DNA from 2 places in the Rossellomorea sp. LJF3 genome. Region 1 is predicted to be linked to the other one. Evidence: a T-box and tRNA genes for the amino acid it is inferred to sense, from the RefSeq annotation. Region 1 holds a T-box; the other holds one or more tRNA genes.
What was found. A T-box is a leader RNA that pairs with one kind of tRNA and senses whether it is charged. The one in region 1 lies ahead of serS (serine--tRNA ligase), so its partner is inferred to be a tRNA-Ser.

Region 1 (7,708 bases):
AACATGGTGTAAATATGGAGTCAAGGATATTTCAAAAAAAATTTAAAAGAAGTCTCACGGATGAATGTGAGACTTCTTTTTGCTGACAAAAACGTTTTATTTAATGACTTCCACTCCACCCATATATGGACGAAGGGCTTCTGGTACAATGACACTGCCATCTTCCTGCTGGTAGTTTTCCAGGATGGCGGCTACTGTACGTCCGATTGCTAATCCAGATCCATTTAACGTATGCACATGTTCTGGTTTCGCGTTCGGCTCTCTTCTGAAACGGATGTTGGCACGTCTCGCCTGGAAGCTTTCAAAGTTACTGCAAGAAGAAATCTCACGGTACGTCCCGTAACTCGGAATCCAGACTTCAATATCGTACTTCTTGGCTGCAGTGAAGCCCAGGTCCGCTGTACACATAGATAATACGCGGTATGGAAGGCCAAGCAGCTGAAGAACTTTTTCAGCATGACCCGTTAATTTCTCTAACTCATCATAAGAGTCCTCAGGCTTCACAAAGCGCACTAGCTCGACTTTGTTGAATTGATGCTGACGGATCAACCCTCTTGTATCACGACCTGCAGATCCGGCTTCAGAGCGGAAGTTGGCGCTGTATGCCACATAGCTTACAGGCAGCTCGTCAGCCTTCAGGATCTCATCACGATGATAATTCGTTACAGGTACTTCTGCCGTAGGAACTAAGAAATAGTCCTCGCTCTCGATTCTGAAAGCATCTTCTTCAAATTTTGGAAGTTGACCTGTCCCTGTCATACTCGCCCGATTCACCAGGAATGGAGGAATCATTTCCGTATAGCCATGTTCATCCATGTGAAGGTCCATCATAAAGTTGATAAGGGCTCTTTCAAGTCTTGCGCCAAGGCCTTTATAGAAAACGAAACGGCTTCCCGTCACTTTTCCTGCCCGTTCGAAATCAAGGATCCCGAGATTTGTTGCAACATCCCAGTGAGGCTGTGCTTCGAAATCAAATTCCCTGACCTCTCCCCATTTACGCGCTTCCACATTATCATCTTCTGTTTCCCCGACAGGTACCGTTTCATGAGGGATATTTGGAATAGAAAGAAGGATGCGCTCAAGCTCTTCTTCGATGCCTCTTAATTCATCATCCAATTTTTTCACCTTGGCACCCACTTCACGCATCTCCAAAATCATATCCTGAGCATCTTTTTTCTCTTTTTTCAGCTCGGCAATTTGTTGAGATACTTCATTACGCTTGCTCTTTAGATCTTCACTTTCAACAAGGAGCTCTCTTCTTCTCTTATCAAGCTCTTCAAACTTACCGAAGTCCTCCAGGTTCTCACCACGGTGCTGAAGTCGGGCTTTTACATCTTCCAGATTGTTACGTAAATACTTAATGTCTAACATGCACTTTCTCTCCTTTTTATAAAAAAATAAAAAACCCCCATCCCTGGTAAAAGGGACGGAGGTTTCCGCGTTGCCACCCTAATTGAAGACGCTCTCGCATCTTCCTCTTAAGAGATGGTAACGGAATCACCGAAAATACCTACTTCATTCAGTACTTCACTCAAGGATGGATTCGTAAAGATCCTGCATCGATTCTCACCGCCCATCGACTCTCTTTAGCAAGCTTTCTTTACTACTATTTCCTATCAACGATTTAAATTTTTATTGGTTATTTCATAATCTACTACAATGTTTTCCATTTTGCAATAGAATTATGCGATTGTTTTCTCCATGCTTTCTTTCACCATTTCAACGAAGAAAGCTGTCAAACGATGATCATCCGTCAATTCAGGATGGAAAGAACAGCCAAGGAACTGGCCGTGGCGGGCAAGCACGATCCGCTCGTTATGCTTCGCCAGGATTTCAACATCTTCTCCCGCTTCCACGATATGAGGCGCACGGATGAAGACGGCATTGAATCCTTCTCCTACATGGGCAATCGAAAGGTCCGCTTCGAAGCTTTCCTTCTGACGGCCGAATGAATTACGCTCCACCGTCACATCCATCACCCCAAGATGAGGTTCTTCGTAACCGACAATATGACCCGCTAACAGAATCAATCCGGCGCATGTTCCAAAGATCGGCTTCCCTGCTGCTGCGAATTGTCTTAACGGCTCCATAAAGCCGTAGCGGTCAATCAGCCTTCTCATCGTCGTACTCTCCCCGCCAGGCATGATGAGCCCCTGAATCTCTTCCAGTTGCTCTACACGCTTCACGACGATCGCCTTGGCCCCGGAGGCTTCAATTGAACGTACATGCTCCCTGACGGCACCTTGAAGTCCTAATACACCGATGTTCAACATAGAATCACACCTTACCATCCACGATCTTGCATGCGGTTTTCAGGGAGGATAGAAGAAATTTCTACACCCTTCATGGCTACACCAAGCTCTTTAGACAGCTCTGCGATCAACTTGTAATCCTGGTAGTGAGTAGTCGCTTCTACAATCGCTTTTGCGAATTTCTCAGGGTTCTCTGACTTGAAGATACCAGAGCCTACGAATACTCCGTCAGCCCCGAGTTCCATCATAAGAGCAGCATCAGCTGGTGTGGCAATTCCGCCTGCAGCAAAGTTTACAACAGGTAAACGACCGTTTTCTTTAATTTCTAACAATAATTCGTATGGAGCTCCCAGTAACTTCGCTTCTGTCATGATCTCATCTTCATTCATGCTCACTAGCTTACGTACTTGAGCATTTACCTTACGCATATGACGAACCGCTTCAACGATGTTACCTGTTCCAGGCTCACCCTTTGTACGAAGCATAGATGCCCCTTCACCGATACGGCGGGCAGCTTCACCTAAATCACGGCATCCGCATACGAAAGGAACCGTGAAATCTCTTTTATTTAAATGGTACTCTTCATCAGCCGGCGTCAATACTTCACTTTCATCAAGATAATCAACACCCATTGATTCAAGGACCCTTGCCTCAACGATATGACCGATACGAGCCTTCGCCATTACAGGAATCGACACAGCACCCATCACTTCTTCAATAATACGAGGATCTGCCATTCTTGCCACTCCACCGGCAGCACGGATGTCTGCTGGAACCCGTTCTAAAGCCATTACCGCAACTGCACCCGCAGCTTCAGCAACTTTTGCCTGCTCTGCATTGACAACGTCCATGATCACGCCGCCTTTTTGCATTTCAGCCATTCCTCTTTTCACACGATCTGTACCAGTATTCATATCTATATCCCCCTTATATTTATCCCTTGCCTGCCCCACTACCTCCCAAAAAAGGAAGAAAACGTGACTAAAACAATCGGAATGATTATGTAACCCTACTGCTAAATAAACAATAAAAATGGGCTTATGTCAAGACGAAAAGCGGAAGGGGCGACAAGCATTCCTTCAGTCCCTTTGTATAATCCCCCTACATTTATTCAATTATAAAAAACACCAAGACTTGTCCAACATAAGTCTTGGTGTTTCATTATATTAGAACCAGCCTTTAACCGTAGAAGTAATGGAATCCCAAATATCTCCGAAGAAGCCACCTACAGCTCTCATGGAAAGGACGAACCAGTTCGCCTTCTCGACACCATCAACTGTCACAACAGATGCTTTTGAAGCGTTCGATCCTTTATCTGTAAGATAACCTAAATCTTTTTTACCTTTAGCTTCCAGCATGACATACCCGACCTTTTCCCCTTCTTTAATAGGAGCCGTCAGTTCGCCATCGTCATTCAACTTTTTCTTATCCAACACAAACTTAGGCTTGTATTGATCTTCTTCACCGTTCTTAACCACCATGCTTAATGGAGAATCGGTTTTGATTTGAACTTCTTTTTCTTTTCCTTTTTGAACTGGAAGTGTTTTATGTCCTTTTACTTTGTAGTCAGCAGGAAGGACTTCTTCCATTGTGAAATTAGTAAAGGCGTAATCTAACATTTTTCTTGTTTCATTAAATCGTGCGTCATAAGAATTTTCACCAGAGCTGATATCCACGTTCATCACCACTGTAATATAACGCATTCCATCTCTTTCAGCTGTTCCGGTAAAACATCCACCCGCAAAATCAGTCGTACCGGTTTTCAAACCGTCCATGCCCTCGTATTCACGAATTAATCCAGGCAGCATCCAGTTCCAGTTTTTCATATTGAAAGCATCTTCAGTTCCTTCAGCGAATGTTTTCTTCGCAATCTTTGATGTATCAAGGATTTCAGGGAAATCTTTCATCAATCGATAAGCAAGGGTTGCGGTATCTTTCGCAGACATCACATTTTCTTCATCTGCTCCGCCTACTACCTGATCCACATAAGGAGCTAAATCTTTATTATTCAATCCAGTCACATTGACAAATTTATAGTTTTCCAAGCCCAGTTCTTTGGCTTTATCATTCATCATTTGAACAAACTTTTCTTGAGAACCGGCTACAGTTTCAGCGATAGCCATCGCTGCAGCATTCGCAGATTCAATCGCCATTGCCTCATACAGATCTTTGAGTTTATATGTTCCCTCTTCTCTTAATGGAACATTACTCAAATTATCATTATGGGACATATTCGAAATTTTTGTCGGAACCGTGTATGTCTGATCCCATTTCACTTTACCTTCTTTAACCGCTTCAAGTAAGACGTATTCCGTCATCATCTTCGTCATACTTGCAATTCCTTGAGCTGTATCAGAATTCTTCTCATACAGAATCTTACCTGTACTTGCTTCTACTAAAATCGCAGCTTTTGCGTTTACGTCCAAGTCACCTTGAGCATTGGCAGGTTTCTGCACCATACTCATTGCCATCATAAAAACCATCATACAAACAAAAGATTTTTGAATCCAACTTCTTTTCACTGTTAGCCCTCCAAGATTTTATGTACACCTTCGTTATTTTAACATAGTTCCAAAGGTAAGAATAGACAGAGAATATGACTAGTTTTGGCATAGGTCAAGGGACTTGCGGCCTCTAAAAAAAGGCCGGGAATAACCTTTCTTTCCCACTAAAAAAAGCTGACCAGGAAATTCTGATCAGCTTTTGTCATTATTTTCTTATAAAGAGTAGTTTGGTGCTTCTTTCGTAATCTGAACATCATGGGGATGACTTTCACGGAGGCCGGCACCTGTCATTTTAATGAACTGCGCCTTTTCCCTTAAGTCGAATAAGTCTTTTGTTCCACAGTATCCCATACCTGAACGCAAGCCTCCTACCAGCTGATACAATGTATCGGCTAACGGTCCTTTATAAGGAATACGCCCTTCGATGCCTTCTGGAACGAACTTTTTCGCTTCTTCTTGGAAATAGCGGTCCTTTGATCCTTTTTCCATGGAGCTGACAGAACCCATCCCTCTGTATACTTTAAAGCGGCGCCCTTGGAAGATCTCCGTTTCGCCAGGGCTTTCGGACGTCCCGGCCAATAAGCTTCCAAGCATGACGGCATGTCCTCCGGCTGCCAGGGCTTTCACGATATCACCTGAGTACTTGATGCCTCCATCGGCGATGATGCTCTTACCATGCTTCCTTGCTTCCGTTGCACAATCATACACAGCGGTAATTTGTGGAACACCCACACCTGCAACAACGCGGGTTGTACAGATTGAACCAGGTCCGATTCCCACTTTGACCACATCTGCACCTGCTTCAATCAATTCTCTTGTCGCTTCAGCCGTCGCTACATTACCTGCAACGATATTTAACGTTGGATAAGCTTCACGTATTTCACGAACAATAGTAAGGACTCCAGCGGAATGACCGTGAGCCGTATCGATCACGATGACATCCACATGGGCTTTAACCAAATGTTCTACACGAGTTAATGTGTCCTTGGAAATACCAACTGCTGCTCCCACTAATAAACGCCCTTGAGCATCTTTAGCCGAATTCGGGAACTCGATGACTTTCTCAATATCCTTGATCGTAATCAATCCTTTAAGTGTTCCTTCTTGATCGATCAAAGGCAGCTTTTCAATTTTATATTGCTGAAGAATTTTTTCCGCTTCTTCTAGGGTAGTGCCGACTGGAGCCGTTACAAGATTCTCCTTCGTCATGACATCAGAAATCTGGATCGAATAATCCTGGATGAAACGAAGATCGCGATTCGTTAAAATCCCGACAAGCTTCTGTTCTTGCTCGTTGTTCACAATCGGAACACCGGAAATTCTATATTTGCCCATCAAGTGCTCTGCAGAAAAGACTTGATGATCCGGAGTTAAAAAGAATGGATCAGAGATAACTCCACTTTCGGAACGTTTTACTTTATCGACCTGTTCAGCCTGCTGTTCAATACTCATATTCTTGTGGATGATACCGAGTCCACCTGTTCGAGCCATTGCAATCGCCATTTCAGCTTCGGTTACGGTATCCATCCCTGCACTGATGATAGGAACATTCAGCTTAATTGATTCCGTTAATTCAACAGAGATGTTTACATCCTTTGGTAACACCTCTGATTTAGCTGGTAATAATAACACATCGTCAAACGTTAAACCTTCTTTAGCAAATTTAGAATCCCACATGTTTTCGGCCTCCCTAGTCCCAAAATATTATTAGTAGGTTATCAATTGGTTAAAATACTGTCAAGAAGAATAGGATTAATTTAACTTTTCAGAATAATTAGAAGGTGATCTCTTGGACGAAATATATCAGCACTGGGACTTCATTCACTATTTTCAATCAGCGGAATACTCCCAGAAGTTTCTAAAAAAATGTTACGAAAAACTGGGGGCCATTCAAGCTGAAGTAAAGAGTTATGACAACTGTTATCCATTCATGTATTACCTGGAACAAGGAGAACTTTATTATAAACAAGCCATGATGTCTCCTTTTTCACTAAAGCCCATATTGCTTTTTTATGGATACATTCATTTTATTAAAGCGATTGTCCTGACAGAAGATCCGGAATACCCTGAAACAACTACCGTTCTTGCTCATGGGATTACCTCAAGAAAAAGAAAGAAGCAGCAGTACAGGTTTTTACAGGATGAGGTAAAGGTTCAGAAAAACGGGCTCTTTTCACATTTTTCGGACCTCGTGTTCCACGTGAAACATATCATCGGGGAAAAATACAAAATGGAAGATCTGCTGGTCCAAATACCTGAACTTGAAGAAGCATTCCTTATTCTACTCAAAAAGAAAACCATGCTCTGGTTTACCAATCAGAACGAACTGGCAATCGACGAATCCATACTCTCCCACTTTCATATGTCCGAGTCTTTATTTAAACAATACATGAACGAAAAAATAACGGGGGATTCAATCTGGATTACAGATGATACGCTGCACGCATCGATCACTGAGGAACAACTACCTGTCAGATGGCATTTAAACAAAAACCGATTAGTACTGCCAGGAATTCGAAACGAAGCATCAGCCATACCTGAAGTACTTATCCACTATGCGATTCTATATAACCTAAGCATGATTGCCCGGTATGAAACCGAATGGTGGGTTGAACTATTAAAAAACCGCACCAATGAAGACTATCCCATCATTACGACGTTTCTCAACATCACAACAGAAAAGTCACCCTATCTATTACTCAAGATTCTTAAGGATAAAATATAGGAGGAAGAGAAAGGTCGAGCCTTTCTTCTTTCTCTATTCAGCATGAAGTAGCTTTCTAATATCATCCTCAATTTTACGGGGGGAGGTTTGCGGAGAATACCGGTCGAATACCTCACCATTTTTCCCAACCAGGAACTTAGTAAAGTTCCATTTAATATTTGAAAGAAGGACACCCTTTTTCTCCCGGGTTAAGAATGTGAACAATGGGTGAGCTTCCTTCCCCTTCA
Region 2 (12,438 bases), on a different contig from region 1:
AATGATGGAACAACAAGCATCCAACGTGTTGGAATCAGATAAAGGGTGGAAGATCTGGTGGCAATTAACCCGGCCCCACACTCTTACAGCGGCATTTGTACCTGTATTATTAGGAACGGTACTTGCGCTGCAATTTACGAAAGTGGACATTTTGCTGTTTGCAGCCATGCTGGTTGCCTGCCTGTTGATCCAGGCGGCTACGAATATGTTCAATGAATATTATGATTATAAGAGGGGCCTGGATACAGAGCACTCGGTAGGAATCGGCGGAGCGATCGTCCGTAATGGTGTCAAACCATCTACGGTCATCAACCTTGCCTTTTCACTATACGGGATCGCCCTTCTGTTAGGGATTTATATCTGTCTTAATAGTACATGGTGGCTGGCTCTCATAGGAATAGTGTGCATGGCAGCGGGGTACTTTTATACTGGCGGACCAATGCCAATTGCTTACACACCATTCGGCGAAATCGTAGCCGGATTTTTCATGGGATTTGTGATCATCCTCATCTCATTTTACATCCAGACAGGCTACATCAATGGGGACAGCGTCCTCATCTCGATTCCGGTTTCCATATTGGTAGGTTCCATATTATTGGCCAACAATATCCGTGACCTCGATGGTGATAAGGAAAACGGCCGCAAAACCATTGCGATCCTGTTAGGAAAAAAAGGGGCGATCATCCTCTTAGGCAGTATGTTTGTCGTTTCCTACGCCTGGATCATCGGGTTGGTCGTAACGGGAATCTCATCCCCATGGCTGTTCGTAGCCTTTTTGAGCATCCCTAAAGCAATCAAAGCAACAACAGGATTCATCGGGAAAACACAACCCATCGAAATGATGCCCGCCATGAAAGCCACGGCACAAACAAATACCATCTTTGGTTTCCTGTTATCCATTGGATTATTACTTGCTTATATGCTGTAGAAAGATTTAGGTTCCCTTGTTAAACCGCTGTTGATTTCCGTGCAACAGCTAGAACCGTTTAAATACCTTTTATATGCTTTTACAAAACAAAAAAATCCGAACGACTTCGACTTTCTAATGAAGAATCTCGAATGATTGTTCGGATTTTTTTATTTTGACTAAACCAATTCCTTTTATTGTTTTCTCTCTTGGCCCTTCAATTTCTGATGTTTATCCTTTTTAAGAAATATAAAACTAATGTTGATTGGAACGGAAGGTGCTCGACTCCTGCGGGAAACGCTGGAGAGGTGAGACTCCGGAGGCGCAGCCGAGGAGGCTCACCGCCAGCCCCGCGGAAAGCGAGCACCTGAAGTGGAAATCAACCACCACTCGCTAATAGTATTATTTTTCAGAAAAAACCTTTTATGTTTTAACCTTCCCACTTTCGGATAAAGTATGGTTAGGACAAGATTTAAGCGAACATAATGAAGGATGTGAAGAAATTGCTGACAGACAGCCAAAAACAGACATTAAAACAAGAATTGGTTCAACAGGAAAAGCAGTTAAAGGAACATTTACATCAGGATTTGGATAATCTTCACCATACAAACGAACGCGATAACACAGGAGAACTTTCCCTTTACGATAACCATCCGGCCGATATGGGTACAGAGTTATATGAACGGGAGAAGGATTTCGCCATCGATGATCATGCGAAGCTTGAACTGGATAAAATCCAACAAGCCCTGCAAGCGATCGAAGCCGGTACGTACGGAGAATGTAAAGAGTGCGGACAGGATATCCCTTACGAACGCCTCGAAGTCATTCCGACGACTCTCTATTGTAAGGACCATACACCGGAGAAGTCGACACCACAGGATAGGCCGGTAGAAGAAGATGTACTGCAGCCGCCAGTCGATAATGAATTCAGACATGAGACAGATGGGAATGTGCGCGACGACCACGACAGCTTCCAGGAAGTCGGCCGTTTCGGTACTTCTGAAACCCCCTCCGACTTTGAAGGGGATCACGAAGATTACTCAGACCTGTATCAGGATGAGGACACATCGGAAGGGTTCACCGAGGATTTTGAATCATTCGTCGGGACCGACATGGAAGGATCGAACCGTAAAGCCTATCCGTCGAAAACACATGAAGAGTATGAAGACATGCTTGATGAGAACGATATGGAATCTCCTCTGGGTGACATCCCCTATAAAGATGGAGACAGCTATGTATCCGACAAGAAGAAAAAATAGAAAAAACGCTTGGGATCCGATTCCCAAGCGTTTTTTCTATTTCATTAAACTCCCCTGTGCAATGCCCCATATGTCCTTCGCATATTGCTCGATTGTCCGGTCACTGGAGAAATAGCCGGAATTGGCAATGTTCTGCAGGCACATCCTTGACCAGTGCTCTTTGTTTTCATACGCCTTTCCTGCCTGTTCATGCACCCTTACGTAGGAATCGAAATCCCTCAGGACAAAGAATTGATCATTCTCAGTCAGTAACGAATCATAAATGGTTTCGAAATGATCACCTGCATCAGGCAGGGTATCATCAATCAACTGGTTCAACACCTTTTTGATCCTTGTATCGTAGTGGAAGTACTCCATGGCGTAATAGCCTCCATGGTTCTGATATTTCATCACTTCCTCAGCCGTTAATCCGAATATAAAGATATTTTCTCGCCCGACCTGTTCCAGGATCTCAATATTGGCACCGTCAAGTGTCCCAAGGGTCAAAGCACCGTTCATCATGAACTTCATATTCCCCGTACCGGACGCTTCTTTACTTGCCGTTGAGATCTGCTCGGACAAGTCAGCTGCCGGGATGATCTCTTCTGCAAGGGACACCCGGTAATTTTCAAGGAACACGACTTTAATGCGCCCTTTCACAAGCGGGTGATCATTTACGAGATCTGCTACAGAGTGGATCAACTTAATGATCTTTTTTGCATAATAGTAACCCGGGGACGCCTTTGCCCCGAAAATGAATGTACGTGGATGAAAATCAAATCCCGGATCTTCCACACAGCGATTGTACAGGTGAAGGATATGCAACACATTCATTAACTGACGTTTGTATGCATGAAGCCGCTTCACCTGGATATCGAATATCGAAGACGGATCGACAATGATACCATTGCTTTCATATATCAGCCCGGCAAGCTTTTGTTTATTTCCCTGCTTCACATCATACAGGTCTTTCAGGAATGCCGTATCATGATGATACTCCTTCAGCTTCACCAGTTTGGAAGGGTCTTTGATCCACTCATCCCCGATCGAAGAGGTAATCAGGTTCGAAAGGGATGGGTTGCTATTAAGGAGCCACCTTCTATGGGTGATCCCATTGGTCTTACTATTAAATTTTCCAGGATAATATTGATAGAATAAGTTCATTTCCCGCTGCTTCAGGATTTCCGTGTGGATCTTTGCCACACCGTTCACACTGAAGCTTCCTACAATGGCAAGATGGGCCATTTTGACTTCATTATGAGAGATGATCGCCATGTCCTCTATCCTCTTCCACTCACCGGGATATTCTTTCCATAATTCCCTGCAGAACCGTTCATTGATTTCATTCACAATCATGTGGATTCTTGGCAGGAGGGGCTGGAATATACGAATCGGCCATCTCTCCAGTGCTTCTGACAGCGTCGTATGGTTTGTATAGGCGAATGTATTCGTCGTGATTTCCCATGCTTCTTCCCATTCAAAGGAGTATTCATCCAGAAGGACCCTCATCAACTCCGGAATGGCAAGAACCGGATGGGTATCATTGATATGGATAGAAATATTCTCATGCAGTTCCTTCAGATCCCCATTTCGGTACAAATACGAATCCAAAATGGATCGGATACTTGCTGACACCAGGAAGTATTGCTGCTTCAGGCGCAGGATCTTCCCTTCCTCGTGGGTATCGTCTGGATAAAGAAATTCCGTGATGGCTTCTGTATCACGCTTGTATTTCATCATATCTTTTCCCGCTTTATAGGCGGCAGGCTCGGCACTCCATAATCGCAGCGTATTGACCGTCGACGTTTCGAACCCCACTACGGGCATATCATACGGAACCGCCGCGACGATTTCTGCATCTACATGTCGAAACCTTAAGACATCCTTTTCCGTATAGGATTCCACCTTCCCCCAGAAAGGCACTTCGACTGTCAGGTCGGATTTGCGGACCTCCCAAACATGTCCATGACGCAGCCACTGTTCCGGAAGCTCCATCTGAAATCCGTTCACGATCTTTTGTTCGAACAATCCATGCTTATAACGGATACCATATCCATGACCGGGTAAATTGAGGGAAGCCAGGGAATCCAGAAAGCAGGCGGCTAAACGGCCAAGGCCGCCATTTCCCAGTCCTGCATCGTGCTCCACCTCTTCCATTTCCGCAAGGTCGATTCCAAGATCCTTAAGCCCTTTATCCACAATTTCGTAGATCCCCAGATTCGTCAGATTTTGCCGTAGCAGACGCCCCAGCAGGAACTCGATGGATAAATAATACACCTGCTTTTGTTTATTGAAACGGTACTGCTCATTCGTATGGATCCAGTTCATCGAAATATATTCACGTATCAAATGGCCTAACGTGAAAAACTGATCCTGACTGGTGGACTCAGGAAACGTCTTTCCATACATCATTTCAAGCTTCTTCAGAAACAATTCTTTAAATTCAATCGGATCAGAAAACATGGCTTTCACTCCTTGATACCAGGTCAGCGTATAGTTGATTATATTTAAAGGCCGATTGGGCCCAACTATAATCCTTATTCATTGCATTACGTACAATATGATTCCATGTTTCCGGATCTTCGTGGTAATACGATAGGGCTCTTCTATAGGTGTAAAGCATATCGTGAGCATTAAAGTTTTTGAATGAGAAGCCGTTGCCGCTCTTTGTCTCCTCATTGTAGGATTCAACGGTATCGTTCAACCCGCCTGTCTCCCTTACAAGTGGCAGGGCCCCGTATCTCATGGCGATCAACTGTCCCAGCCCGCAAGGCTCGAACTTGGAAGGCATCAGGAACAGATCACTGGCGGAATAGATCTGCTTCGCCAGTTCTTCATTGAAGCCGATCTGTACTCTGACCTTATCAGGATACGTCCACTCCATTTCCCTGAAAAACTGTTCAAACTCCCAATCACCTGTCCCCAACAGGACAAACTGTACATTTTCCTGGATCATCTCATGAAAGACGCCCCTGATGATTTCAAGACCCTTTTGGTTCGTCAGTCTCGAAATGATGGACACAAGTGGGATTCCTTCATCCTCATGAAGTCCGAGGCTTTTTTGCAGATGAAGCTTTGCCTGCTTCTTTCCTTGAAGATTCCCGCTGAAGAAAGGAAACTCCCCGTCATCAGGATTATACACTTCATCATCAATCCCATTGAGGATCCCCAATAATTGGTTATACCGCTGACCAAGTATATTATGAAGCTTTTCCCCGTAGTAAGGCGTGAGGATTTCCTCTTTATACGTAGGACTGACCGTTGTAACGAAGTCCGAAGAAATGAGCGCGCCTTTCATGAAATTGATATTTCCATAAAATTCGAGGTATTCATGATGAAAATACTTCTCCGGGATAGCGAGTAACTCCGTCATCACCTCTTTAGGGTAGATTCCTTGAAATTGCAGATTATGAATCGTGAATACGCTGCGGATGAATGAGTAGCCCGGTCTCTCCTGATACTCGCTTCTGAGTAAGAACGGAACCATGCCCGTGTGCCAATCATGACAATGAATCACATCAGGATAGAAATCAAGAACAGCGATACTTTCCAATACTGCCCTTGTAAAAAAGGAGAATCTCTCCCCATCGTCAAAGTATCCGTATAAACGATCCCGGTTAAAATAATATTCATTATCCACAAAATAATAGGTCACGCCATTTTCACTGTACTCTTCAATTCCACAATACTGATTTCTCCAGCCCACTGACACGAAAAATTCTTTCTTCCGCTTCATTCTTGAACGGAATGCTTGAGGGATCCCGCCGTATTTAGGCAGAATCACCCTGACATCCGTGCCTAAACTTCTTAACTCCTTGGGCAAAGCGCCTGCAACGTCCGCCAAGCCCCCGGATTTAATAAATGGGACACACTCAGATACTACAAATAACACTTTCACGAATTCATCAGCGCTCCTTGAATCATCCCTTTGCGAATGACAATTGGATTGTTTGCTTCCCCGATAAGCTTGACACCATCTTCTATCTTCACATCTTTATCCAGAATCACATTCTCCAGTACACAGTTATCTCCAATTTGGCTCTTCTGCATAATGATGCTGTTAGAAATTGTGGTATTCCTGCCGACCTTCACCGCTCTGAACATGGTAGAATTCTTCACTTTGCCTTCAATGAAGCATCCATTGGCGATGATGCTGTTTTTCACACTTGCAGCTGATGTGTAGCGTGTCGGCGGCTCATCCTTTACTTTCGTATAAATAGGCATATCTTTCTTGAACAGCTCTTTCCAATAGGATAAGTTCATAAGCTTCATGCTGGCATCATAGTATTCTTCAATGGAATCAATCGTTTGAACAAATCCTTCATGCTCATATCCGCACACCTTAAATCCGCCATCCATGTCATCCACCACATCCTGCATACACGTATAGCCCGTCTCACGCCTGTTCCCGATCAAATCAATCAGTGTAGACGTTTTGACTAAGTACATGTCTAAGGAGCTGCCATTGTAACGCATTTCCGTTATATCACAACCGATACGGATATGACGCTCCAGTACGGGTTGATAATCGATGTTACATAACGTGAAGCAATTGCTGATCAGGGCGTATTCCTGTGTACTGCGTCTGAAATAGTCCATATGATGGGCAAAGTGATTAAAGGACCCGACACCTTCTTCATTCGCTTCCAGTCCAGGGGCAGGAAAGAAAAACAAGCCATCCCTCTTCCGGTTCAGATCCCAGTTCTTCCCTGATCCGAGGTGATCCATCAGTGATCTGTATTGAAACTTTGGAAAGATTGCAACGCTGCCGATATCGGAATTCACCATATTGGAAAGGACAAAGTCAATCAACCGGTATCTCCCGGCAATGGGAAGGGCCGCTAATGAGCGATGTAATAATAAATCCTCCAAGGAATCGTAGTAACTCGTAGCGTCAATAACACCAAGCATCGTATTTTTCAAAACACTTCTCCTCCTCTAATGTTGTTAAGATGGTCTTGAACCTTACACTCTTTCCTGTTCCAGCAGTGCTTCAATGAATGATTCCGTCACGAGGATCACTTCATCAGATCCCTCTTCCGGCATGATGCACAATCCCTTTGGAACCCTTACATTCGATGGCACGATCGCCTGCTCGATATAGGCATTTTCTTCAACGACAGCGTCCGGCATGATGACTGAACGACTGACATGCGCTCCCTTTTTCACCGTTGTTCCCTGGAAGAGGACGGACTTTTGAATCGTTCCTTCAATCGTACATCCTTCATTTACAAGAGATCCCTCCACAAGGGCGTCTTCTGAAATATATTGAGGCGGCTCATTCGGATTAACCGAATACACTCTCCAATCATGATCGAACAGATTCAATTCATTCTCTTCATCTATCAGGTCCATATTCGCTTCCCAAAGGCTCTTGACCGTTCCGACATCCTTCCAATAGCCTTCAAATGGATATGCCATCAGTTTTTTCTTTTCATCAAGTAGGAGAGGAATGACATCCTTCCCAAAGTCATGGCTCGAATCCGGATTCCGTTCATCCATCTCCAAATAATCCTTCAGCACGGAATAATTAAAGATGTAAATGCCCATCGAAGCAAGATTGCTTTTCGGGAAAGGTGGTTTTTCTTCAAACTCCGTGACACGCATATCCTCATTCGCGTTCATCAGTCCGAAGCGGCTCGCTTCATCCCACCCCACTTCAATGACTGAAATCGAGACATCTGCTTTTTTCTCGATATGATAATCAAGCATTTTACTATAATCCATTTTGTAAATGTGATCACCCGACAGAATCAATACGTACTCGGGATCGTATTGCTCAAGGTAATTCATATTTTGATAAATGGCACTGGCCGTCCCCGTATACCAGCGCATTTCGGATGATTCAGCATATGGGGGCAGGACGGTCACACCACCGTTTTTACGGTCAAGGTCCCATGCACTCCCGATCCCGATATAAGAATTCAATACCAGGGGCTGGTACTGGGTAAGAACACCGACAGTGTCGATACCTGAGTTCGTACAATTGCTCAGGGTAAAATCAATGATACGGTACTTTCCTCCAAATGGTACGGCCGGTTTCGCCAGACTCTTCGTCAATGAACTTAACCTGCTCCCTTTTCCACCTGCTAACAACATGGCCACACATCTACCTTTTGCCATTACTCTTCTCCCCTTTCACTCGATTGGTCTTAAATAAACGGCTGCGTATGGTGGAATCGTCATTTCCACATACCCATCTCTTCCATGATACGGCTCATTGTGCACGGTAAGCGGGTTGGGATTCACCTGATGGGAACCTCCAAACCTTTCATCATCACTATTCCAAATCTCTTCATACGAAGAAACCTTATCTACTCCCACCTTATACTGATGATACACATGGGGACTGAAATTGCAGATCACCACAAGATGATCTCCCTTCTCTATCCCATAACGGATGAAAGAGAAAATCTGCTGCTCTGCATTATTTACATCAACCCACTGGAATCCGTCTGAACGATGATCCATCTGAAATAATGGTTCAGCACCTTTATATAAATGCATAAGCTCTTTGAAATATGAATTGAATTTGTGATGAAATTCGTAATCCAATAAATGCCAATCCAATTCCTCAAGGTCCTTCCACTCTGAAAACGGGGCCAGTTCACTTCCCATGAACAGAAGCTTTTTTCCTGGATGAGCCATCATGAAGCCGAGGAGCAAACGGTATTGAGCGAATTTCTGCCAGTAATCCCCCGGCATTTTATTTAATAACGACTTCTTCCCATGCACCACTTCGTCATGGGAGAAGGGAAGAACATAATTCTCTGAAAACGCATATAACAACGAAAACGTAATGAGAGAATGCACATGCCTTCGTTCAGATGGATCGGTTTCCATATATTTAAGGACGTCATTCATCCATCCCATATTCCACTTATAATTAAATCCCAGTCCTCCATAATGAACAGGAGACGTCACCTGTGGCCAGTCCGTAGAATCCTCTGCAATCATCAGAATCGAAGAATCAAACTCAAAAACGGCCTTGTTCAAGTTTTTCAAAAACTGTATGGCGCCTTCATTCGGGTTAAGCTCACCCTGATTCGCCCAATAGATGATGTTCGCTACCGCATCGATCCTGAAGCCATCGATATGATACTGATCCATCCAGAAGCGGGCATTGGAAATCAGGAAGCTCCTCACTTCCCCTTTGCCTAAGTCAAAGTTCGCCGTTCCCCACGTATAATTCTCCCGGTCCCTTTCCTCACTGTACTCATAGGCAAACGAACCATCAAACTCATATAACCCATGCGCATCCTTACAAAAATGACCTGGGACCCAATCCAGGATCACGCCAATATTATGTAAATGACATTCATTCACAAATGCCATCAAATCATGTGGTGAGCCGTAGCGACTGGTAGGGGAATAATATCCCGTACCCTGATAACCCCAGGACCGGTCAAATGGATGCTCCGTGACAGGCAGCAGCTCAATATGGGTGAATCCCTGCTCTTTCACATGGGGAATCAATTGCTGCGCTAATTCCCTATAAGATAGAAACGTTCCTGCTTCCTTCTTCCACGTACCTAAATGGACTTCATAAATCGCCATAGGCTTGTCGTAGATCGTAGTGGATGATCGGTCCTCGAGCCACTTCTCATCTTCCCATTCAAAGCCCTCCAGCTCATACACGACGCTTGCCGTATGAGGACGCCTTTCAGAAGCAAACCCGTACGGATCCGCCTTCAGCTTCTTTGCCCCAAGGGGAGTCGTAATCTCATACTTATACGTTTCTCCCGCCAGATCCTTATCGACTCGAATCGTCCACAGACCTTCACTGTTCCGCTTTTTTAATTCATATCCATTCCCATTCCATTGATTAAAGGAACCCACCAATGAAACATGCCTTGCTTTCGGTGCCCAAACGCAAAATTCTGTATAGGTCCCAGTGGAATCCCTTCTCACATGTGCACCCATAAACTGATAGGCCTGCTGCAAATTTCCCTCATGAAACAAAAACACATCGTAATCTGTTATGGTCATTGCGTTCATCATCTCACCTACATTTTTTCAATCTACATAACTACTTTCTAACAACATCACCAAAATCCTCTTTATAATCGTCGTTCAATTACGACAATTTACTACATGGATATATGAAAAACCGGCCGATTTGGAAAGTTATTCTAAATGGTAAGGTTTACATTGTAAAAACATAGGGGAATTACGTTGAATTCATAGCGAAATTTGTCGAAAATTATTTTGTGAAAAAATTAATATTTGTAGGAAACATAGAGGGATTCCGGTACTTTGTATAGGATTATGGTTGGGTGGAAGATGGAATAGCGGTGTCGAATGAAGGGAGGAAAGAGGTGTTAGATTTTGATTTTTGATAATCATTGACCTTCTCTGCTGTTATGGGAAATTTGCTTTTGAGTGGAATAATGAGGAAGTTGTTAATAAACGGAGGAAAGTCGATAATATATCCATCGACGCAGAAACCTGGAACAAACTTTTTCTAAAACTTGCTTATATCAGCTTTATTCCATGACAAAGTGCTACTTGGAACAACAAAAAAAAGACTATCAACAATGATAGTCTCTTCATAATGACCCATACGGGATTCGAACCCGTGTTACCGCCGTGAAAGGGCGGTGTCTTAACCGCTTGACCAATGGGCCTTAATGGCGGAGAAGGAGGGATTTGAACCCTCGCGCCAGTTGCCCGACCTACACCCTTAGCAGGGGCGCCTCTTCAGCCACTTGAGTACTTCTCCAAATATGGCTCCGCAGGCAAGATTCGAACTTGCGACCGATCGGTTAACAGCCGATAGCTCTACCACTGAGCTACTGCGGAATAATGAAATGGTGGGCCTAAGTGGACTCGAACCACCGACCTCACGCTTATCAGGCGTGCGCTCTAACCAGCTGAGCTATAGGCCCAAAAATGAATTGGAGCGGGTGAAGGGAATCGAACCCTCATCATCAGCTTGGAAGGCTGAGGTTTTACCACTAAACTACACCCGCATTACAAAATAAAATATGGGGCGACTGATGGGAATCGAACCCACGAATGCCTGAACCACAATCAGGTGCGTTAACCACTTCGCCACAATCGCCATAATTTGTCTAAATAGAAAAATGGTGGCTCAGGACGGAATCGAACCGCCGACACATGGATTTTCAGTCCATTGCTCTACCAACTGAGCTACTGAGCCGTATTATATAGAAGATTAAATTTTCAATTGAACCATCAAAAGATAAATGGCGGTCCGGACGGGACTCGAACCCGCGACCTCCTGCGTGACAGGCAGGCATTCTAACCAACTGAACTACCGGACCAGAGTTTTTTGCGTAAGCAAAATAACTTTCATTACCTTCACGATAGTGAAAATAACTATCCTTGCGTGACTCATAAAAGAGCAAAGTTAATCTCTTATTAATAACAAGCAAAAATGGTATTGCGGGGACAGGATTTGAACCTGCGACCTTCGGGTTATGAGCCCGACGAGCTACCGAACTGCTCCACCCCGCGACGATAATATTTTTTAAAAGAGAAAATGGAGGAGGAAGGGGGATTCGAACCCCCGCGGGCTGTTACACCCCTGTCGGTTTTCAAGACCGATCCCTTCAGCCGGACTTGGGTATTCCTCCGTAATGAAAATGGTACTTGGTGGACCTTGTAGGACTCGAACCTACGACCGGACGGTTATGAGCCGTCTGCTCTAACCAACTGAGCTAAAGGTCCCTATTGGTAGCGGCGGAGGGGATCGAACCCCCGACCTCACGGGTATGAACCGTACGCTCTAGCCAGCTGAGCTACACCGCCAAGAAACATATAACATAGTATTAAGTTTCACTTTCGTAAAACATATAGGATTTTTTTGCTGTGCAAAATCACTGAAGATTATTTTGCTGGCGCAAAAAATCTTGGTGGAGCCTAGCGGGATCGAACCGCTGACCTCCTGCGTGCAAAGCAGGCGCTCTCCCAGCTGAGCTAAGGCCCCCAAAGAAGTGGTCGGGAAGACAGGATTCGAACCTGCGACCCCTTGGTCCCAAACCAAGTGCTCTACCAAGCTGAGCTACTTCCCGATATATGGCGCGCCCGAGAGGAGTCGAACCCCTAACCTTTTGATCCGTAGTCAAACGCTCTATCCAATTGAGCTACGGGCGCTAAATAGAATATTTTTTTCAATAAGTAACGTAAGGATAGATATTTTGCTTACGCAAAAATCTTTGGTGCCGAGGACCGGAATCGAACCGGTACGGTAGTCACCTACCGCAGGATTTTAAGTCCTGTGCGTCTGCCAGTTCCGCCACCCCGGCAAGTCTCTGGAGCGGAAGACGG

Region 2: it encodes a tRNA-Ser, which carries the amino acid that the T-box ahead of serS (serine--tRNA ligase) is inferred to sense. The anticodon was not compared.

Annotation. Positions count from the first base shown of each region.
Region 1 covers NZ_JBANLY010000037.1:10,074-17,781, forward strand. The annotation lists gene serS (serine--tRNA ligase) at 97-1,371, opposite strand; T-box leader at 1,420-1,629, opposite strand; gene pdxT (pyridoxal 5'-phosphate synthase glutaminase subunit PdxT) at 1,683-2,273, opposite strand; gene pdxS (pyridoxal 5'-phosphate synthase lyase subunit PdxS) at 2,285-3,166, opposite strand; gene V8G47_RS20035 (serine hydrolase) at 3,419-4,738, opposite strand; gene guaB (IMP dehydrogenase) at 4,970-6,433, opposite strand; gene V8G47_RS20045 (YaaC family protein) at 6,546-7,481, shown strand; gene V8G47_RS20050 (glutathione peroxidase) at 7,515-7,708, opposite strand, start outside.
Region 2 covers NZ_JBANLY010000016.1:74,876-87,313, forward strand. The annotation lists gene V8G47_RS15190 (1,4-dihydroxy-2-naphthoate polyprenyltransferase) at 5-928, shown strand; gene V8G47_RS15195 (TraR/DksA C4-type zinc finger protein) at 1,402-2,166, shown strand; gene V8G47_RS15200 (glycogen/starch/alpha-glucan phosphorylase) at 2,203-4,608, opposite strand; gene glgA (glycogen synthase GlgA) at 4,598-6,043, opposite strand; gene V8G47_RS15210 (sugar phosphate nucleotidyltransferase) at 6,040-7,068, opposite strand; gene V8G47_RS15215 (glucose-1-phosphate adenylyltransferase) at 7,111-8,268, opposite strand; gene glgB (1,4-alpha-glucan branching enzyme) at 8,284-10,134, opposite strand; tRNA gene V8G47_RS15225 (tRNA-Glu) at 10,701-10,772, opposite strand; tRNA gene V8G47_RS15230 (tRNA-Ser) at 10,777-10,867, opposite strand; tRNA gene V8G47_RS15235 (tRNA-Asn) at 10,873-10,947, opposite strand; tRNA gene V8G47_RS15240 (tRNA-Ile) at 10,957-11,033, opposite strand; tRNA gene V8G47_RS15245 (tRNA-Gly) at 11,044-11,117, opposite strand; tRNA gene V8G47_RS15250 (tRNA-His) at 11,134-11,209, opposite strand; tRNA gene V8G47_RS15255 (tRNA-Phe) at 11,233-11,308, opposite strand; tRNA gene V8G47_RS15260 (tRNA-Asp) at 11,356-11,432, opposite strand; tRNA gene V8G47_RS15265 (tRNA-Met) at 11,552-11,625, opposite strand; tRNA gene V8G47_RS15270 (tRNA-Ser) at 11,652-11,744, opposite strand; tRNA gene V8G47_RS15275 (tRNA-Ile) at 11,762-11,838, opposite strand; tRNA gene V8G47_RS15280 (tRNA-Met) at 11,843-11,919, opposite strand; tRNA gene V8G47_RS15285 (tRNA-Ala) at 12,022-12,097, opposite strand; tRNA gene V8G47_RS15290 (tRNA-Pro) at 12,106-12,182, opposite strand; tRNA gene V8G47_RS15295 (tRNA-Arg) at 12,188-12,264, opposite strand; tRNA gene V8G47_RS15300 (tRNA-Leu) at 12,328-12,416, opposite strand; tRNA gene V8G47_RS15305 (tRNA-Gly) at 12,424-12,438, opposite strand, start outside.